4 regions of the Pseudomonas sp. GW823-FHT02E01 genome follow, and region 2 is predicted to be linked to each of the others. Evidence: predicted binding sites of a transcription regulator. Region 2 holds the regulator's gene; each other region holds the start of a gene.
The links. Region 2 encodes FliA, which starts transcription of late flagellar genes. Its sites were predicted from a motif close to CTAAAGTTTNNNNNNNNNNNGCCGNTAA; they were not measured.
Positions count from the first base shown of each region.

Region 1 (2,201 bases), on a different contig from region 2:
CATCGGTGGCCGAGTTGAAGCCACCGGTCTCTACATCGACGACAACCGGCAGGTAACCACGAAACCTTGCCGCCATTGGATGACGAGGGCCGCCTCCGCCGCCATTGCCTTCCAGTTCGTCGTCGAAATGGTCTTCACTCACGCGTGTTCCTCCAGCAGGCGCCAGCGCAGTTTTTCACCGGCGCGCAGCGGGATAACGGTCAGCTCGCCAAATGGCAGGCTGGTCGGGGCGGTCCACTCTTCGCGGACCAGGGTGATGCGATCGGTGTTGGCCGGCAGACCGTAGAAGCGCGGGCCGTTGAGGCTGGCGAAGGCCTCGAGCTTGTCCAGCGCATTGCGCTGTTCGAAGGCTTCGGCGTACATCTCGATTGCCGCATAGGCGGTGTAGCAACCGGCGCAGCCGCAGGCCGCTTCCTTGGCATGCTGGGCGTGGGGGGCCGAGTCGGTGCCGAGGAAGAACTTGTCGCTACCGCTGGTGGCCGCGTCGAGCAGGGCTTCCTGGTGGGTATTGCGCTTGAGGATCGGCAGGCAATAGAAGTGCGGCCGAATCCCGCCCACCAGCATGTGGTTGCGGTTGTACAGCAGGTGATGCGCGGTGATGGTCGCGCCCACGTTGGCCGAAGCCGAGTTGACGAACTGCACGGCGTCCGCGGTGGTGATGTGTTCGAAGACCACTTTGAGGGTCGGGAAGCGCTCGACCACACGACGCAAGTGCTCGTCGATGAAGATTTTTTCTCGGTCGAACACGTCGACATCGCCCCGGGTGACTTCACCGTGGACCAACAACGGCATCCCGACTTCGGCCATGGCCTCGAGTGCAGGGAAGATTTTGTCGATGCTGGTGACGCCAGAATCCGAGTTGGTGGTCGCGCCGGCCGGGTACAGCTTGGCGGCGTGAATGAATCCGCTGGCCTTGGCCTCGCGAATTTCTTCAGGCTGGGTGCGGTCGGTCAGGTACAGGACCATCAGTGGCTCGAACAGGCTGCCGGTCGGGCGGGCAGCGAGAATCCGCTGCCGATAGCCGTCGGCTTCGGCCGCATTGCGTACCGGTGGAACCAGGTTGGGCATGATGATGGCGCGGCCAAAGGTGCGCGCGACATCCGCGACGGTATTGGTCAGCACGGCACCATCGCGAAGATGAATATGCCAGTCGTCGGGACGCAGCAGGGTCAGGCGGTCGGACATGAGGGGATTCCAGGCGGGTCAAACTCAAGGGAATGCTACCGGAAAAGACTCTTGCAGGCACTCGCTATCAAGTTTTGCAGGAAGCTTCCGATATCCAACAGGTATGCCGTAAACATGTGTGTGTCGGTCTTTTCGTTGTAGAAGCCAGTGGAGCCTCCCGTGCGCCAGCGTTATTTAGCCTTGCTCAGTGTGTTTGCCAGCCTTCCGGCCATGGCGCTCACTTTCCAGACACGTCTGGAGAACATTGAGTGGACGGTCGAAGGCGACAAGTTCGAATGCCGCCTGACTCAGCCGGTTACCGATTTCGGTTCGGGCGAGTTCGTGCGTCGTGCCGGCGAGCAGGCGACTTTCCGTCTGAAAGCCTACAACCCGATGATCGGCGGTGGTTCGGCCACCTTGCTGGCCGCTGCCGCGCCGTGGCAGCCGGGCCGTGACGATATCAACCTGGGCACGGTGAGAATCGGCAGTGGCAACGTATTGTTCAATAGCTCACAGGTTCAGGCCGGGCGTCTGATTAGTGGCCTGATGGACGGTCGCAGCCCGGTCGTTCGACATTCCTCGGGGGATGGGCGGGTGTCGGAAGTACGCTTGTTGCCGGTCAGGTTCACCAAGGCGTTTGCCGACTACCAGGGTTGCGTGGCGAAACTGTTGCCACAGAATTTCGAACAGGTGAAGCAATCGGAAATCGGCTTCCCCGGCGGCGGAATCGAACTCGACAGCGCCGCAAAAGCCAAACTGCAGGTAATGCTGGAGTACATGAAGGCCGATCCGACGGTCAATCACATCGAGCTCGACGGTCACTCCGACAACAGCGGCAATCGCCTGACCAACCGCGACCTGTCGCGGCGCCGAGCCCTGGCAGTGATGGAGTTCTTCAAGGCCAACGGCATCCAGGAATCGCAAATCACCCTGCGTTTCCATGGCGAGCGTTATCCGGTGGCGCCTAACACCAACAACACCAACCGCGCGAAGAACCGTCGAGTAGCAGTGCGCCTGGAGCGCGGAGCACCCGCGGA
Region 1 is NZ_JBXAJS010000005.1:336,879-339,079, reverse strand. Features, by position in the region: gene rnt (ribonuclease T) at 1-142, opposite strand, end outside; gene pyrC (dihydroorotase) at 139-1,185, opposite strand; gene AC1RDQ_RS14560 (flagellar protein MotY) at 1,345-2,201, shown strand, end outside.
Region 1: AC1RDQ_RS14560 (flagellar protein MotY) is a predicted target of FliA. The motif match lies at 1,252-1,279, and genes of this name have one in related genera.

Region 2 (2,201 bases):
GAGGGCCGCTGCGAACTGCGCGATGTATTGCTGCAGGGACCAGGCGGCATCCGTATCGTTCCGGCCGCATCCGGCACTCAGAGCATGGTGCATCTGAGCCCCGCGCAACACGCCGGCCTGATCCAGGCCTTCAGTGATATCGGCGATAACCTCGACGTACTGGTGATCGACACCGCTGCGGGCATTGGTGACTCGGTAGTCAGTTTCGTCCGCGCAGCGCAGGAAGTGCTGCTGGTGGTGTGCGACGAGCCGACCTCGATCACCGATGCCTACGCCTTGATCAAGTTGCTCAATCGCGACTACGGCATGAACCGCTTCCGCGTCCTGGCCAACATGGCCCAGAGCCCGCAGGAAGGACGCAACCTGTTCGCCAAGTTGACCAAGGTCACGGATCGCTTCCTCGACGTCGCCCTGCAATACGTCGGTGCGGTGCCTTACGACGAAAGCGTGCGCAAGGCCGTGCAGAAGCAGCGCGCCGTCTACGAGGCCTTCCCTCGTTCCAAGTGCTCGCTGGCGTTCAAGGCCATCGCGCAGAAGGTTGATACCTGGCCGCTGCCTGCCAACCCGCGCGGGCACCTGGAGTTTTTCGTCGAGCGCCTCGTGCAGCAGACAGCAGGACCTGTTCTATGACAGCCAGCGGCTACAACCTCTACAAGAAGTCGGCACGTGATGCGCAGTACGAGCTGATCGAGCGTTACGCGCCGCTGGTTAAACGCATTGCCTACCACTTGCTGGCGCGTTTACCGGCCAGTGTCCAGGTCGAAGACCTGATCCAGGCCGGGATGATTGGCCTGCTTGAAGTGTCGACCAAATATGACGCCGGCAAAGGCGCCAGTTTCGAGACGTACGCGGGCATACGAATCCGCGGCGCCATGCTCGATGAAGTGCGCAAGGGGGACTGGGCGCCACGTTCGGTCCACCGCAATACGCGCATGGTCAGCGATGCCATTCGCTCGATTGAAGCTAAAACCGGCCGTGACGCTAAAGATCACGAAGTTGCGGCCGAACTCCAATTGAGTCTCGACGATTACTACGGGATTTTGAACGACACCCTGGGCAGCCGGCTGTTCAGTTTCGACGACCTGTTGCAGGACGGCGAACACGAAGGGCTGCACGAGGATGGCGCGAGTGCTCATGTCGAGCCGTCACGCGACCTGGAGGATGAACGCTTCCAGGCTGCGCTGGCGGATGCGATTGCCAATTTGCCGGAGCGTGAGCGACTGGTGTTGGCGCTGTACTACGACGAAGAGTTGAATCTCAAGGAAATCGGTGAGGTCCTGGGGGTCAGCGAATCGCGGGTCAGCCAGTTACACAGCCAGTGCGCGGCCCGTTTGCGGGGGCGTTTGGGGGAGTGGCGAGCGCGCTGAAGGCAGTGTGGGGGACACTGCGAACGAGGCTGGTGTGGTGTTGAACTGCGCCGGTCGCGATCTGTTGTGCTCCAGACAGTCATTGAGTGCTTTGCCGGATTGATTGAAATGGCGTGTCCAGGTGCTGGGCGCGTTTAAGACTGCTTGGAGGTCGAATTGGACAAGAACATGAAAATCCTCATCGTTGATGACTTCTCAACGATGCGGCGGATCATCAAGAACCTGCTGCGTGACCTTGGGTTCACCAACACCGTCGAGGCCGACGATGGCACTACCGCCATCCCGGTGCTCAACAGCGGAAGCATCGACTTTCTGGTAACGGACTGGAACATGCCTGGCATGACCGGTATCGATCTGCTGCGCCACGTGCGTGCCGATGAAAAGCTCAAGCACCTGCCGGTGCTGATGGTGACCGCTGAAGCCAAGCGCGAGCAGATCATCGAAGCGGCCCAGGCCGGCGTTAACGGCTATGTGGTCAAGCCCTTCACGGCCCAGGCGTTGAAAGAAAAAATCGAGAAGATTTTCGAACGCATCGGTTGATGAGTGCGCCACGGGGGAGCTATGGGCAATAACGAAACTTCATTGGGCGATTTTGAATCGACCCTGAAAAAACACGCCGTCGAATTGGTCGAGAGCCTTGAAAAAGGCAAGTTCGGCGACGCGGTGCAATTGATCCATGAGCTCAACCAGACCCGTGACCGCGGCCTGTATCAGGAAGTAGGCAAGCTCACCCGCGAACTGCATAGCGCGATCGTCAATTTCCAGATTGACCCGCACATGCCGCAGGCCGAAGAAGTGTCGCAGATCACCGACGCCACCGAGCGCCTGGGGTAT
Region 2 is NZ_JBXAJS010000011.1:113,370-115,570, reverse strand. Features, by position in the region: gene fleN (flagellar synthesis regulator FleN) at 1-630, shown strand, start outside; gene fliA (RNA polymerase sigma factor FliA) at 627-1,367, shown strand; gene AC1RDQ_RS24030 (chemotaxis response regulator CheY) at 1,536-1,907, shown strand; gene AC1RDQ_RS24025 (protein phosphatase CheZ) at 1,929-2,201, shown strand, end outside.

Region 3 (2,201 bases), on a different contig from region 2:
GCGTGCCACTTTCGGAAAAGCCGATCGGGTCCTTGAAGTAACCGGCGATGGCAATTTTCTGTTCCGGCGTAGCGGTGGACAACAGCCACAACACCAGGAAGAACGCCATCATCGCCGTGGCGAAGTCGGCGAAGGCGATTTTCCAGGCGCCCCCGTGATGCCCGCCGGCGATGCGCTTGACGCGCTTGATGATTATCGGCTGGTTATTTTCCATGGCTTAACGACCGCGAACCGCTTGTTCCAGCTCGGCGAAGCTTGGACGGTGCGCCGGGTACAGGACCTTGCGCCCGAACTCCACGGCCAGCGATGGCGGCATGCCGGAAGCCGAAGCCACCAGCGAAGCCTTGATGGCTTCATAGACGTTCAGCTCTTCCTTGGCATCATGGGCCAGGGAATGGGCCAGCGGGCCGAAGAAGCCGTAGGCGGCGAGAATACCGAAGAAGGTACCCACCAGTGCCGCACCTACGTGCAGGCCGATGGACTTCTGGTCGCCTTCACCCAGCGAAGCCATGGTCACCACGATACCCAGTACCGCCGCGACGATACCGAAACCGGGCATGGCGTCGGCGATGCCGTTGACCGCGTGGGATGGGTGTTCGAGGTCTTCCTTGAGGCTGAACAGCTCCATGTCGAACAGGCCTTCCAGCTCGTGGGGAGCCATGTTGCCGGAAGACATGATGCGCAGGTAATCGCAGATGAACGCGGTCATGCGCTCGTCCTTGAGTACCGTCGGGTACTTCGCGAAGATCGGACTCGCAGCGGCATCTTCGATGTCGCCTTCGATGGCCATCATGCCTTCGCGGCGGCTCTTGTTGAGGATCTCGTAGATCAGGCCCAGCACTTCAAGGTAGAAGGCGTGGTTGAAACGTGAACTGAACATGCTCAGGGACTTCTTGAGCACGTGCATCGTCATGTAGCCGGGGTTGGCCTGCAAGAAGGCGCCGAGGGCAGCACCGCCAATGATCATGACCTCGAAAGGTTGTATCAGGGCGGCAATCTTGCCGTGGGAAAGCACGTATCCGCCGAGCACGCTCGCGAATACGACGATGATGCCGATAATTTTAGCCATAGGTTAGGAGAGCACTTACTGAGTCGGGTTCAAGGTCATATTCGGAAGTTAAAAAATCTCTTCTTCTACTTATCGGCAAAACTGCGCCAGACTATAGCCCGTTCAGGCGAAAAGCTAATTTGACCCCATCCGGGCACAGGTAATGTTGACGATGATCGCCTCCCACCATGGTTAACGAAACGAACGTTCCAACGCCAAAACCAACGACCCTCGAAGGCTGGGTCAAGCTGCTCGATGGCGTACGTCTTCCCGTCCCGCAAGCCAGCCATGACCGTGTCTGCAAGGCCATCCGCGACAATCGCAGCTCGCTGCGCGACATCGCCGACCTCATGCAAGGCAGCCCGGCCCTGGCCTTGAGCGTGATTCGCGAAGCCAACCGGCATACCCATGGCAGCATGACCGAGCCTGCGGAAAACCTTGAAATTGCAATCAACCGCCTCGGTTTGACGCGCACCGAAGAGCTGCTCGCGCGGCTACCCGCCGAACCCGAGCTCGAGATTCCCAAAGCCCTGCGTCAGTTGCAGATGATCAGCCAGCACGCCACGCAACAGGCCAACGGTTTTTTTGCCAGCCGCCTGGCGCGCCTGTGGCAGGACATCCACTGGGGCAGCCTGCTGTTTCTTTCGCCCCTGTGGCCGCTGGCACTGACCCATCCGAAACTGCTCGAAGACTGGGAGCTGCGGGTCATCCATAAAGGCGAGTCGGCACGCAAAGTCGAGCAGCAACTGTTTGGCGTACGCCTGCTGGATATCGGCCTGGCGTTGGTGGAAGTCTGGCGCTTGCCGATCTGGGTGCAGCAAGGCTATCGATTGCTGCTCACCGAGCAGCGGGAACTGGTGAAAGTCCTGCGCATCGCCCGTGACAGCGACCATCCACTGCGCCAGCAGAATCGCCTTGACGACGATCCGACCCTGCGCCGCTGGCTCAATCAACCGGCCAATACAGTGCTGCTGGCCAATGGGCTGGCGCTGTCGGCGCAACACGCCTGGGACAGCCCCCACAGCGAGCGCTGGCAGTACCTGACCAGCCTTTACCTGCAAATGCCGATGGACGAACTGCAGCAGCAATTGCACCAGCAAGCCGCCAACAGCGCACGCCAACACGCCATGCCCGACCTCTGGCACCCTGCCGA
Region 3 is NZ_JBXAJS010000004.1:171,662-173,862, forward strand. Features, by position in the region: gene motB (flagellar motor protein MotB) at 1-214, opposite strand, end outside; gene motA (flagellar motor stator protein MotA) at 218-1,069, opposite strand; gene AC1RDQ_RS11045 (HDOD domain-containing protein) at 1,237-2,201, shown strand, end outside.
Region 3: motA (flagellar motor stator protein MotA) is a predicted target of FliA. The motif match lies at 1,139-1,166, and genes of this name have one in related genera.

Region 4 (2,201 bases), on a different contig from region 2:
TCGTTGATGTTGGCGGCGATTTCTTCCTGCAACAGCTTGATCCGCTCACCCAGCGCGGTGAGGTCGTTGATGATCAGCGCGAACTCCTCGGTGGATTTGCGCAGCTCCTTCACGTCTTCCTTTTGCAGCCATTGCGGCGGCCGGTTGAGCAGGCGCAGCAATGAGCCTGGCTCCAGCGCCAGCAGCCGTTGCAATCGCACCAGCACTCGGCGATTGGCGCCCAGCTCGGCGCGGTTGGTCGACAGCCGTGAGGACAGCAATTCGTCTTCGATCTGATCCACGCTCTGACTGGTCTTGCGCACGATCTGGGTCAACACCTCACCCTGGTCGCGCAGCAAATGCACCAGCAGCTCCAGCGGGGAGCGAAAGCACTCCCGGGCCTTCACCGACGAGCGCAATTTGTCCACCGAGTGCAGCGGTTGCAGGCGGGCGCTGATGATCAATTGACTGCGGGCGCACACCCACAGGGTCGAGACATCCGACGAGACCATGTTGCTGAGGTTGAACACCACATCGTTGACCACTGCCAGCAGTGCGGAGTCGACATGCTCGATGCGCGTCGAACGCGAGCCTTCGTGCAGCGCTTCGAAAAACTCTTCGGGCAACTCCAGATGGCTTTTCATCCAGCGCTCGCACGCGGCATGGGCCAGGTTCAGGTGCAGCCAGAGAAATTGCTCATCGCTTTGCGGCTGTTGCAGGTACTGCAAGGCCTCGGCGGAATTGATTTCCCGACCGGCCTCACCGGGGCGAAAACTGAAACCGTAAAGCAGGCCGAACAGATCCGTGTCGCGATGGCTTTGATCGATGCTGTGGTTCATGAGGACTCGCAAGGGGAGGCGCCTGTCACATGTTTTACAGGTTCACTTGAGCGGCATCATCGCAAGCGGGAATGACGTTTTTGTGACAGAAAAACAACGCAAAAAATTGTTCTACCGGTGGTCGGGATTTTCTCAAGAACCGCTCTGGCTAGCCGATCACGCTTGGGTTAGGTTGCGCGCCGCGGGCCTGGGCCGGGACCGCAGACAGGGATGTCCGGACACTTTTCACGCCTTAACGGGCGTGCCCCATTCCTGTCATGAGTACCCTGCGATGCTTTTGCAAAAGTCCCTGAGAGCACAAATTCTCGCCCTGCTGAGCGGCAGCCTGCTGGCGATGCTGTTGATCGCCCTGGCGTGCTTTCACTTCCTGTCCAGCGGCGTGCAGAACTACGCCAATCTGATCGAAGGCCCGCTGCACACCTCGCAATTGATCGATGAAGCCAACCTGCAATTCAAGGTGCAGGTGCAGGAATGGAAAAACGTCCTGCTGCGCGGCAAGCAACCGGCGGACCTGAGCAAGTACTGGGGGCAATTCGAGGGGCGTCAGCGCGATGTGCAAAACATCCTTGGCGAACTGGCCGCGCAGAAGGGCATAGAACCGCAACTCAAGAGCCGCATCGAGCGCTTGCGTGACGAACATCGCCAGTTGGGCGCGGCCTATCAGAAGGGCCGGGACGCGTTCGTGGCCGCCGGTGGTGACCCTGCGGCGGGCGACGCGGCGGTCAAGGGCGTGGACCGCGCAACCAGCGATCAGATGAGTGAACTGGTCAGCGAGTTGCGCAAGCAGGGCGCCGAGCAATCGACACTGATCAGCGCCAGTGCCGAGCGCACGGTGTTGCTGGGGCTGGTCGTGATGCTGGTTTCGGGGGTACTGATCGGCCTGCTGAGCTTGTGGCTGGTCAACCGCAACCTGGTCGAGCCGATCCGCAAACTGATCGAATACGTGGCGCAACTCAGCCAGGGGCGTATTGCCGAGCGCGTGGCCAGCACCCGTCAGGACGAGTTGGGCAAACTGGCGATGGCCGCCAACACCCTGCGCGATTTCCTCGCCGAAACCTTCAGCCGTTTGCAGCGCAGCGCGTCGGACCTGGACAGCGCCAGCGGTGAGTTGAACTCGATCGCCACCGTGATGGCCGGCGGCACCAACGAGCAGTTCAACCGCACCGATCAGGTGGCCACGGCGATGAACGAAATGTCCGCCACCGCACAGGAAGTGGCCCGGCATGCCGCCGAAGCGGCGCGGGCCGCCGACGATGCCGACCAGTCCGCCCAGCAGGGCGAAAAAGTCATGCAGGGCACCATCCACACCATCACCCAGATGCGCGGCGAAATCGCCAACACCGCCACGGTCATCCGCCAACTGGAAACCGACAGCGGACGCAT
Region 4 is NZ_JBXAJS010000005.1:127,979-130,179, reverse strand. Features, by position in the region: gene AC1RDQ_RS13585 (transporter) at 1-818, opposite strand, end outside; gene AC1RDQ_RS13580 (methyl-accepting chemotaxis protein) at 1,090-2,201, shown strand, end outside.
Region 4: AC1RDQ_RS13580 (methyl-accepting chemotaxis protein) is a predicted target of FliA. The motif match lies at 950-977, and genes of this name have one in related genera.